Regions from separate parts of the Enterobacter sp. CFEC122 genome, predicted to be linked through region 1. Evidence: riboswitches for the same ligand, from Rfam matches in the RefSeq annotation. Region 1 holds a riboswitch; each other region holds the start of a gene.
What was found. Region 1 has a riboswitch for thiamine pyrophosphate ahead of thiB (thiamine ABC transporter substrate binding subunit). Riboswitches for the same ligand answer to the same signal wherever they lie in the genome.

Region 1 (3,272 bases):
CACGGTGGCAAAGCTGGCAAAGCAGAGCATAAAGATTAACGCCGCCACGGGCGGGAGCTGGCGGCGCAGCCACGGCCATTCGACAAAACGAAAGAACGACCAGCCGCGCATGCCGAGCTGGGCGGCAATCTGCCGCTGCTCGCCGGGAATGTTCTCCAGCGCCTGCAAAAAGAGGCGCGTTGCCATCGGCATATTGAAAAATACGTGCGCCAGCAGAATGCCCTGCAGTCCGTAAGGCGAGAATGACCACTCAATACCAAGCTGGCCGAACAGCGAGGCCAGCCAGCCCTGGCGGCCGTAAACGCTCAGAATACCAAATACCGCTACCAGCACGGGCAGGATCAGCGTCATGGCGCACAGGCGCAGCAGGGCCTGCCTGCCGGGGAAACGCCGCCGATAGAGCGCGCGTGCAAGAAAAATAGCCGGGATCGCCGACAGCAGGGCAGAAAGAGCCGCCTGCCAGAAGGAGAACCGGATAACGTGCCAGAGGTAGCTGTCGTGCCAGAGGGCGAGCAGGTCGCTCTCCGGTGCGTTAAACCACAGCGCAAGAAAGGCTCCCAGACTGACCGCCACCATCACGACGGCGGCGAGCAATCCGGGGAGTAACCAGCCGGGAATTAACGGCTGACGGCGCGTTGCCATTCACTTACCCATGCGGCACGCTGCGCGGCGACCTGCTGCGGCGTAAACTCCAGCGAGGTTTTCGGCTTGGTCAGCTGCTCAAAACCTGCGGGTAGCGTAACGCTGGTGACCGGATACATCCAGTTGCCCGCTGGAATGGCGTTCTGGAATGCCGGTGAAACCATAAATTTCAGGAACTTCTCGGCCAGTTCCGGCTGTTTGCTGGCGGCGGTACGCGCGGCCACTTCCACCTGCAGATAGTGCCCTTCCGCAAAATCAGCCGCAGCATAGTTGTCTTTCTTCTCGGCGATAATGTGGTAGGCCGGGGAGGTGGTGTAGCTCAGCACCAGATCGCTTTCACCTTTCAGGAACAGGCCATAGGCTTCGCTCCAGCCTTTGGTCACGGTGACGGTTTTGGCGGCCAGCTTCTGCCACGCTTCCGGCGCCTTATCGCCGTAGACTTTCTGCATCCACAGCAGCAGGCCCAGGCCCGGCGTGCTGGTCCGCGGATCTTCATAAATCACGCGCCACTTCTGGTCGCTTTCCACCAGCTCTTTCAGGCTCTTCGGCGGGTTTTTCAGCTTGTTTTTATCGTAGACGAAAGCAAAGTAGCCGTAGTCGAACGGCACAAAGGTGTCGTTGTTCCAGCCGCCCGGCACGTTAACGGCCTCTGCCGCGACGCCGCTTTTGGCAAAGAGTTTGGTTTGCGAGGCGGCTTCCAGCAGGTTGTTATCCAGCCCGAGCACCACGTCGGCCTTGCTGTTTTTGCCTTCCATGCGCAGGCGGTTGAGCAGCGAAACGCCATCTTCCAGCGCCACGAACTTCAGCTCGCAGTTGCAGTCGGCTTCAAAGGCTTTTTTGACGACCGGGCCAGGGCCCCAGTCGGCGGAGAAGGAGTCGTAGGTGTAGACCGTCAGAACGGGCTTGGCTAAAGCGGGCAGCGCGAACAGCGCCAGCAGGGGGAGAACTTTTTTTAACACTTTGCACCTCAGGGTTGAGTGGCAAAGGATTTTGAGCGACAGCCTCAAATCCCTTCGCCGGCGTTATCCGGATCAGGTTCGACGGGTATTATCTCAGCGCACATCTGTGATGCAGCACCCCGTTGAGAACGGCGCTATTGTAATGATTTGGTGAATATTACGAAAGCGTTATGGCTCCGGGGGCGCAAACCAGGCGGATTTAAAATCAAACCAGCCCAGGGTGTTCATCCGCAGGCCGCGCATGCTGCGCTGGCCCTGGATCATCAGCCAGTGGTGGATCAGCGGGACGATCGCCTGCTCGGCCAGCAGCTGCTGGCACCATACGGCAAGATTCATCTCGCCCGCACGCCACAGAGCGGCATCCTGCTGCCAGTCCCGGTCGATGCAGTGCTGGATCAGCGGGACTTCATACAAATGCGAGAAGAGGGAAAAATCGAGCGGCAGGGTGAAGTTGGCGCTGTTCAGCCAGATATCGCTGGCGATTTCCCCCTGATGCCATTCGTCATAGTCCACTTCCCTGATGTCCAGCCTGACTCCCTCCGCTGCCAGCAGGCGGGTCATGATCCTCGCGATAAAACGATGCTCAACATGATCGCGGTAGTAGGTCAGGGTGATGGACTCCAGCCCTGCGGGTTTGTCGCAGCGCGTTGGTCGGGCATGGTGCCAGCGCGGAAGCAGGCCGTACGCCGGGAACCAGTATGTCTGGTATTGCTCTTCCGCATGGTAGATAAGATTGGAAGGAGACAGCACGTGGCTGATCCACTTGCGGACAGCCGGGTTTGCCCCACGGTGGGTGCGGCGGTCAAAGAGGAGATAGTAGCAGCCCTCCTCCAGGCGGCTCTCCAAGGCCTTTTCTCCGGTGGTGGGGCCTTCAAGCGTCAGCCCGCAGCTCAGGTCTTCATTGAGATCCGGCAATACCCACACGTTCACTTCGTCGATCAGCGCCCGATAGCCAAAGTAGTCATCGAACGCGCGGATTTTCAGCTGGTTGCTGTTATTGCGGGAGACGGAGTAGGGCCCGGTGCCAATCGGCTGGCTGGCAAAATTGTTCAATGATTCCCACTCGGCGGGCAAAATCATTGAGGGCACATAGCCCAGCAGCCAGGGAAGCCACTTGTCCTGCTGCGACAGCTCAATATCCAGCGTCCAGGCCGTGGGGGAGTGGATGCGCGAAATATGCGAGTAGAGCGGCAGCCTGCGGGCGCGTTCCAGAGAGGCGATGACGTCGTGCATCTCCAGTTCGCGACCGTGGTGAAAGTGGATGCCCGGGCGTAAGAAGAAGCGCCAGTGGCGCGGGGAAAGCTGTTGCCAGTGGTGCGCGATATCCGCCTCCAGTTCCCCGTTTTCCTCATTTATCCGCGTCAGGCCGCTGAAGATTTGTCGGGCCATGTGGGTTTCAGAACGCCGTAACGCCGTGCCGGGCAACAGATTTTTCATCGGACGGTAGTAGAGCACCCGCAGAATGTGTCGGCCCTGACGAAAACTGCGTCCGAGATGGGAGACCAGCATCTGGCGCACGGCGGCCTTGTCGCCCACCAGCTGGACCAGCTGATCGATACGGTCCTGCTCGAGCAGGTCTTCTGCACGCTGCTGCTGCAATGCCAGCCCGGTGTAGAGAAAGGTCAGCCGCGAGCGTTTTCCGCGTCCCGCCTCCGCTTCCCAGCTTAACCA
Region 2 (3,272 bases), on a different contig from region 1:
GGTTGGCCACCTCTTCCGGACACTTCACCACCCGCTTGTTGACCCAGAGCGTATTCGGCTTCTTGCCGCGCAGCACCACCTGCTGGGAAAAACCGCGCGCCTCTTTAAGCGAATATTCGAAGATATTGTTGATTTGCGTGCCATAGCCACGGGCGCGCGTCACCACGCCCTCTTCTTCCAGCGCCTGCATCGCTTTACGCACGGTAATGCGCGACACCCCGGTCAACTGGCTCAGATCGCGCTCGCCGGGCAAAATATTCCCGTGCTCCAGCACCCCGCTGCGCACCGCGTTTTTTACCGTTTCGGCAAACTTCAGGTACAGCGGCGTGTTATCGGGCGCGGCGATCCGTTCATTCAGTTGAGCGATTAACCGGGTATGCGCTTGTTCCATCTCTGTTTTCTCAGGCGTGATGTATTCTGCCAGTATACTGGCTTACCACCATGCATGAAAATGGTGTACCGGCCCAATACCGTGACCGACTTCCAGAGTATCGGCTTTTGCCAGTGCCGCCGAGAGCCAGGCTTTTGCTTCGCTAACCGTATCGGCCCAGCTTTCATGACGTGGGCGCAGCGCCGCCAGTGCGGCCGAGAGCGTACAGCCCGTGCCGTGGGTATTTTTGGTCTGCACGCGCGGCGCGGTAAAGCGTACTTCGCCGTCGCGGGTAAAGAGCCAGTCCGGACTTTCCGGATCATCAAGATGCCCGCCCTTCATCAGCACCGCCCCGCAGCCCATCGCCAGCAGCGCATTGCCCTGCTCTTTCATTTCCCGTTCAGTTTGCGCGTGCGGCGCGCCCAGCAGCGCGGCGGCTTCCGGAAGATTGGGCGTGATGAGCGCTGCCTGCGGCAGCAGCTTATTGCGCAGCGTCTCGACGGCGGAGGCGGAGAGCAGCGGATCGCCGCTTTTTGCCAGCATGACGGTATCCAGCACCACGTTTTGCACCTGATAGCGCTTAAGCCGTTCGGCCACCGCTTCCACAATGTCCGTTTCGGCCAGCATGCCGATCTTGGTGGTATCAATACGCACGTCGCTGAACACCGAATCCAGCTGCGCGGCAACAAAATCTGGCTCGATGCGGTAGACCGACTGCACGCCGCACGTGTTTTGCGCCACCAGCGCGGTGATGACCGAGCAGCCGTACGCGCCCAACGCCGAGAAGGTTTTCAGGTCTGCCTGGATACCCGCGCCGCCGCTGGGATCGGTGCCGGCAATGGTCAGGGCGTTAATCCGCTTCATGACTGCTCCTCCAGCGTATAGAGCGCGTCGAGGAACGCGCTGGCAAAACTGCCCGGGCCGCGCGAGTGCGCAACGGCCACCGTTCCGGCCCGCTTCATCCATCCGCAGGCGGCGGCGATGTTATCCAGCCGGTCACCCGGCAGCGAGCAGCTCGCCGCCACAACGGCAGAGAGCGCGCACCCGGTGCCCACCACGCGCGTCATCAGCGGGTCACCGCCGGTAACCGTTCGGGTGCGTTGCCCGTCCGTGATGTAGTCTACCTCGCCGGTGACCACCACAATCGTATTGATCTGCCGTGCCAGCGCCTGGGCAGCAGGCACCGCGCTGGCGGCGGTATCGGTCGTATCGACGCCGCGCCCGCCCGCGCTCATCCCGGCGAGGGCAAGGATTTCGGAAGCATTGCCGCGAATGGCGGCCGGTTTCAGGGCAAGGATTTGATGGCAAAACCGGGTGCGGAACGCCAGGGCACCCACGGCAACCGGGTCCAGCGTCCAGGGTTTGCCTGCCGCTACCGCACTTTCAATCGCACGACGCATCGACTGGGCGCGCAGCGCGGTCAGCGTGCCAACGTTAACCAGCAGCGCATCGGCTATCGCGGCAAACTGCTCGGCCTCTTCGGCCTCGATCACCATCGCCGGAGATGCGCCCAGTGCCAGCAAAACGTTGGCCGTAAAGGTCTGTACGACGTCATTCGTCATACAGTGGGTCAGCGGAGAACGGGTTCGGAAGTGGTGTAAAACGTGTAAATCGAGCAGGTCAGGCTGCATGGGTTCGCTCCTGCCTTGCGTGAAGAAGCGATGACCGGGAAGGCATCTGACTTCCCTACGCTGGCATTATCCAGATCAGGTAATACGGGTATTTCTCAGCCTTCACAAAGAAGGGCACCCCGAGTCAAAATACTTTTAAAACAATGATTTATTAAAATCAATGTTCTCAATCAGTGTAACCGTGGCCACTGGCCAGGCGCAAGGAGTTTTGATTTATCACGGCAGCGTTCGCGTTATGAATCTCCCTAAACACGTTTTCGCTAGCATCTTCAACATAAATATTTTTTCCTGGTATATCCCGGAACAAAAATGAGCTGATTTCATTTTCATTCGAAGCTGACGAAAGGTTCGATAATAAATAATCGGCAAAAACCCATAAATTTACATAAACTGTTATGTGTATTATTAACCCATTTTAATCAAAACACTTAAATACAATTAATGTATTGGTGTTTTATATCTAATTTCACTCTCATCCATTATGAAAGGCTATCTTATTGTATTATAAGATTATTACGCCAGGTCTTTCTGGATCGACTCGTTTAGCTATTCCTGCTATTTATGATTTAGATCAATAATCAAAATTACACATTCATAGATAGTTACTGCACGTTACGAAATAAGTTATCAAACCAAAATTTCCACCGTTAATCGTGAATTAATTCAGATATAACAAGACGTTGTATCTTCCCGCCAGGATAGCGCCCTTACTTTATTTTTTCTTGTAGTGATGATGAGAGCTTTAAAATGAACTATTTAAATACAACAGCTATCGCTGTTTTTGGTTTTGTGTTCGCTGGTTCAATGAATACCGCAAATGCAGCGGAAGTAAACGTAAACCTTGACGATAACGTCAATAATCCAGGTGCTCACATTCAAATTCAGGGTACCGATAAAACCGCCTATAACCTTGATAACATCGAGGGGAGTAACATTAAGCAAGACGGGCAAATCTATAACCTTCAGGGCGATATTGACAGAGCAAATACAGCTATTAATAAAGCACAAGATACAGCTAACACCGCTCAAGATGGCGTAAACGCTAACACTCAAGCTAACGCTATCCTTAATCAGAAAGTCGACGATAACAAAGCAGTTCAAACAATCATTGATAACAAACAGAATATATTGATTGATAACACTAATAATAAAGCAGATGTGGCTTTACAAGGCGTTATTACTAACGGTCAAGCAATCATTGATACAAACACAAGAGTAGATAAAGCTGAACTCACCGCTACCAATGCGAACAACAAAGCAGACGCTAACAC
Region 3 (3,272 bases), on a different contig from region 1:
GTTATCACGGATTTGCGCGCCCGGATGGCCTTTCGCCAGATCCGCCGCGTGGGCGGCAATCTTGTAGGTGATCAGCCCCTGTTTCACGTCCTCTTTGTTAGGCAGGCCGAGGTGCTCTTTCGGCGTCACGTAGCAGAGCATGGCGCAGCCGAACCAGCCGATCATCGCCGCCCCAATGCCTGACGTGAAGTGGTCATAGCCCGGCGCGATGTCGGTGGTCAGCGGCCCCAGCGTGTAGAACGGCGCTTCGTGGCAGTGCTCCAGCTCTTCGGTCATGTTGCGGCGGATCATCTGCATCGGCACGTGGCCCGGGCCTTCAATCATCACCTGCACGTCATACTCCCAGGCGATTTTGGTCAGTTCGCCCAGCGTGTGCAGCTCGGCAAACTGCGCTTCGTCGTTGGCGTCGCGGATGGAGCCCGGGCGCAGGCCGTCGCCCAGCGACAGAGAGACATCGTAAGCGGCGCAGATTTCGCAGATCTCGCGGAAGTGTTCGTAGAGGAAGTTCTCCTGGTGATGGGAGAGGCACCACTTCGCCATGATCGAACCGCCGCGCGAGACGATGCCGGTCAGACGCTTCGCGGTCATCGGCACGTAGCGCAGCAGCACGCCCGCGTGAATGGTGAAGTAGTCCACGCCCTGTTCCGCCTGCTCCAGCAGCGTGTCGCGGAACGCTTCCCAGGTGAGGTTTTCGGCAATGCCGTTGACCTTCTCCAGCGCCTGATAAATCGGGACGGTGCCAATCGGAACCGGGCTGTTACGCAGGATCCATTCGCGGGTTTCGTGAATATAGCGGCCGGTGGAGAGATCCATTACCGTGTCCGCGCCCCAGCGCGTTGACCAGACAAGCTTTTCAACCTCTTCTTCGATGGAGGAGGTGACGGCCGAATTACCGATGTTAGCGTTGACCTTCACCAGGAAGTTGCGGCCGATAATCATCGGCTCGGATTCCGGGTGGTTAATGTTGGCGGGGATGATCGCGCGGCCTGCGGCCACTTCGTCACGCACAAACTCCGGCGTGATGTTCGCCGGCAGGCGTGCGCCAAAGCCTTCGCCCGGGTGCTGGTAGCGCAGCACTTCGCTGCGGATACGCTCGCGGCCCATGTTCTCGCGGATGGCGATGAACTCCATCTCCGGCGTGACGATCCCCTGGCGGGCGTAGTGCAGCTGCGTCACGCATTTGCCCGCTCTGGCGCGTTTTGGCGTCAGCAGGCCGGTAAAGCGCAGCGCGTCCAGACCGTCGTCGGCCAGGCGTTCTTTGGTGTATGCAGAACTGCGTACGCTCAGTTCTTCGCAGTCGTTACGCGCCTCTATCCACGGCTGGCGCAGCTTTGCCAGACCCTGCTGGACGTTAATAGCCACATCAGGATCGCCGTACGGGCCGGAGGTGTCATACACCGGCACGGCTTCGTTGTCTTCATACTGCGGATTCTCTTTGCTGCCGCCGATAAGCGTCGGGCTGAGCTGGATTTCGCGCATCGGGACGCGGATATCGGCCTGCGAGCCGGAAATGTAGATGCGTTTCGAGTTCGGGAAAGCGGTGCCTTCCAGGGTGTCGATGAAGTGTTGGGCCTGTGCACGCTGTTCGCGGCGGGTCAGTTTTGCAGTAGACATAGCTCATTCCAAAAGTGAAGGACATGGCTTGTCAGACGACGGATGAAGCAAGAGAGGATCGCCCGGGGGGCGATACAACAGCAGTGTGACTCTTGTTCCCTTCGCAGGTATTAGCCTGATCAGGTTCCGCGGATCCCGAATTAACGGTCTCAGCCCGGCTTTCGCTCTGGGCACTCCGACAAGAAAAATCCCCCTCGTGAGAGGGGCGAATGGTTGTAAATTACTCGTTAACGATTAAGAACTCAAGCCGGGCGCGCGATGTTATCTTCGGGGCTGGCGTCCAGGACGAGGCTAATCAGCTTATCTTCCAGCGTGAATCGCTCTTCCAGCGCTTCGCCAAGGTCGGAAAGCGCCTGCTGGAACTCAAGATAGTTATCGTGATCGATGGCGTTCTCAAGCGTGGAATCGTAGTAATCCATGATCTGCTGGGTGTTGGCTTCCAGCAGCGGACAAAGTTTGCTGGCCGCTAAATACGGCGTTGTCCCTTCCATTTCGCGGATAATGCGTTCATAAATATTGAAATGGCCGTCGGACAGGTAGTCGACCAGGCTCTGACAAAAATCATCCAGCGCTTTTTCATTCAGCCGCATAAACGATTCTTTGCCAGGCTTAAGACCGACCAGATTGTAATAAGCCACGAGTAGATGCTTGCGCACATGTAGCCAGCGATCCACCAGTTTGTTACTTCCTCTAACGCGCTCAGTCAGGCTTTCTAGCTGGTTTAACATGGTCGACTCCGCAAAGTGTAGGATTGAATCTGCTCATCCAGAATGTAACCACAGTGCTAACAACATGTCAGTGAAGCGAAGGTAGTGCAATAGATATGGATCGTATTATTGAAAAATCAGATCTGGGTTGGTGGATCGTCAGTCACGAACAAAAATTATGGTTGCCCGGTGGAGAGCTGCCCTATGGTGCGGCGGAAACGTTCGATCTCGTGGGCCAGCCTGCGCTGAAGATCGGCGAGTGGCAGGGTGAACCCGTGTGGTTGATCCAACAATCGCGTCGTCTGGATATGGGATCCGTTCGCCAGGTGTTGGATCTGGACGTAGGCCTGTTCCAGCTGGCGGGGCGGGGCGTGCAGCTGGCGGAGTTTTACCGTTCGCACAAATACTGCGGCTATTGCGGCCATACCATGCACCCGAGTAAAACCGAGTGGGCGATGCTCTGCAGCCACTGCCGCGAACGTTATTACCCACAAATTGCGCCGTGCATTATCGTCGCTATCCGTCGGGATGACTCTATTTTGCTTGCACAGCATACCCGCCATCGCAACGGCATTCATACCGTGCTGGCCGGGTTCGTCGAAGTGGGCGAAACGCTGGAGCAGGCAGTGGCGCGCGAGGTGATGGAAGAGAGCGGAATCAAAGTGAAGAACCTGCGCTACGTCACCTCCCAGCCGTGGCCGTTCCCGCAGTCGCTGATGACGGCCTTTATGGCCGACTATGACAGCGGCGAGATCGTTATCGATCAGAAAGAGCTGCTGGATGCGAACTGGTATCGCTATGACGATCTACCGCTGCTCCCCCCACCGGGTACCGTGGCGCGCCGGCTGATAGAAGATACCGTAGCGATGTGTCGGGCCGAGTATGAGTAGTGTTACACTGAGGCCATGACGCTTAAGGAACTGCAAAAATGACCGAACTGAAGAACGATCG

Region 2: linked by a shared signal. The riboswitch ahead of thiM (hydroxyethylthiazole kinase) and the one ahead of thiB (thiamine ABC transporter substrate binding subunit) in region 1 are both predicted to bind thiamine pyrophosphate.
Region 3: linked by a shared signal. The riboswitch ahead of thiC (phosphomethylpyrimidine synthase ThiC) and the one ahead of thiB (thiamine ABC transporter substrate binding subunit) in region 1 are both predicted to bind thiamine pyrophosphate.

What each region holds. Positions count from the first base shown of each region.
Region 1 covers NZ_JBRIQR010000026.1:28,600-31,871, forward strand. Annotated here, with positions in the region: gene thiP (thiamine/thiamine pyrophosphate ABC transporter permease ThiP) at 1-642, opposite strand, end outside; gene thiB (thiamine ABC transporter substrate binding subunit) at 618-1,601, opposite strand; TPP riboswitch at 1,633-1,733, opposite strand; gene sgrR (HTH-type transcriptional regulator SgrR) at 1,770-3,272, opposite strand, start outside.
Region 2 covers NZ_JBRIQR010000007.1:98,852-102,123, forward strand. Annotated here, with positions in the region: gene ACVCAM_RS07160 (GntR family transcriptional regulator) at 1-391, opposite strand, end outside; gene thiD (bifunctional hydroxymethylpyrimidine kinase/phosphomethylpyrimidine kinase) at 434-1,234, opposite strand; gene thiM (hydroxyethylthiazole kinase) at 1,231-2,001, opposite strand; TPP riboswitch at 2,037-2,133, opposite strand; gene ACVCAM_RS07175 (YadA C-terminal domain-containing protein) at 2,749-3,272, shown strand, end outside.
Region 3 covers NZ_JBRIQR010000039.1:32,846-36,117, forward strand. Annotated here, with positions in the region: gene thiC (phosphomethylpyrimidine synthase ThiC) at 1-1,614, opposite strand, end outside; TPP riboswitch at 1,694-1,802, opposite strand; gene ACVCAM_RS21320 (Rsd/AlgQ family anti-sigma factor) at 1,857-2,342, opposite strand; gene nudC (NAD(+) diphosphatase) at 2,438-3,211, shown strand; gene hemE (uroporphyrinogen decarboxylase) at 3,250-3,272, shown strand, end outside.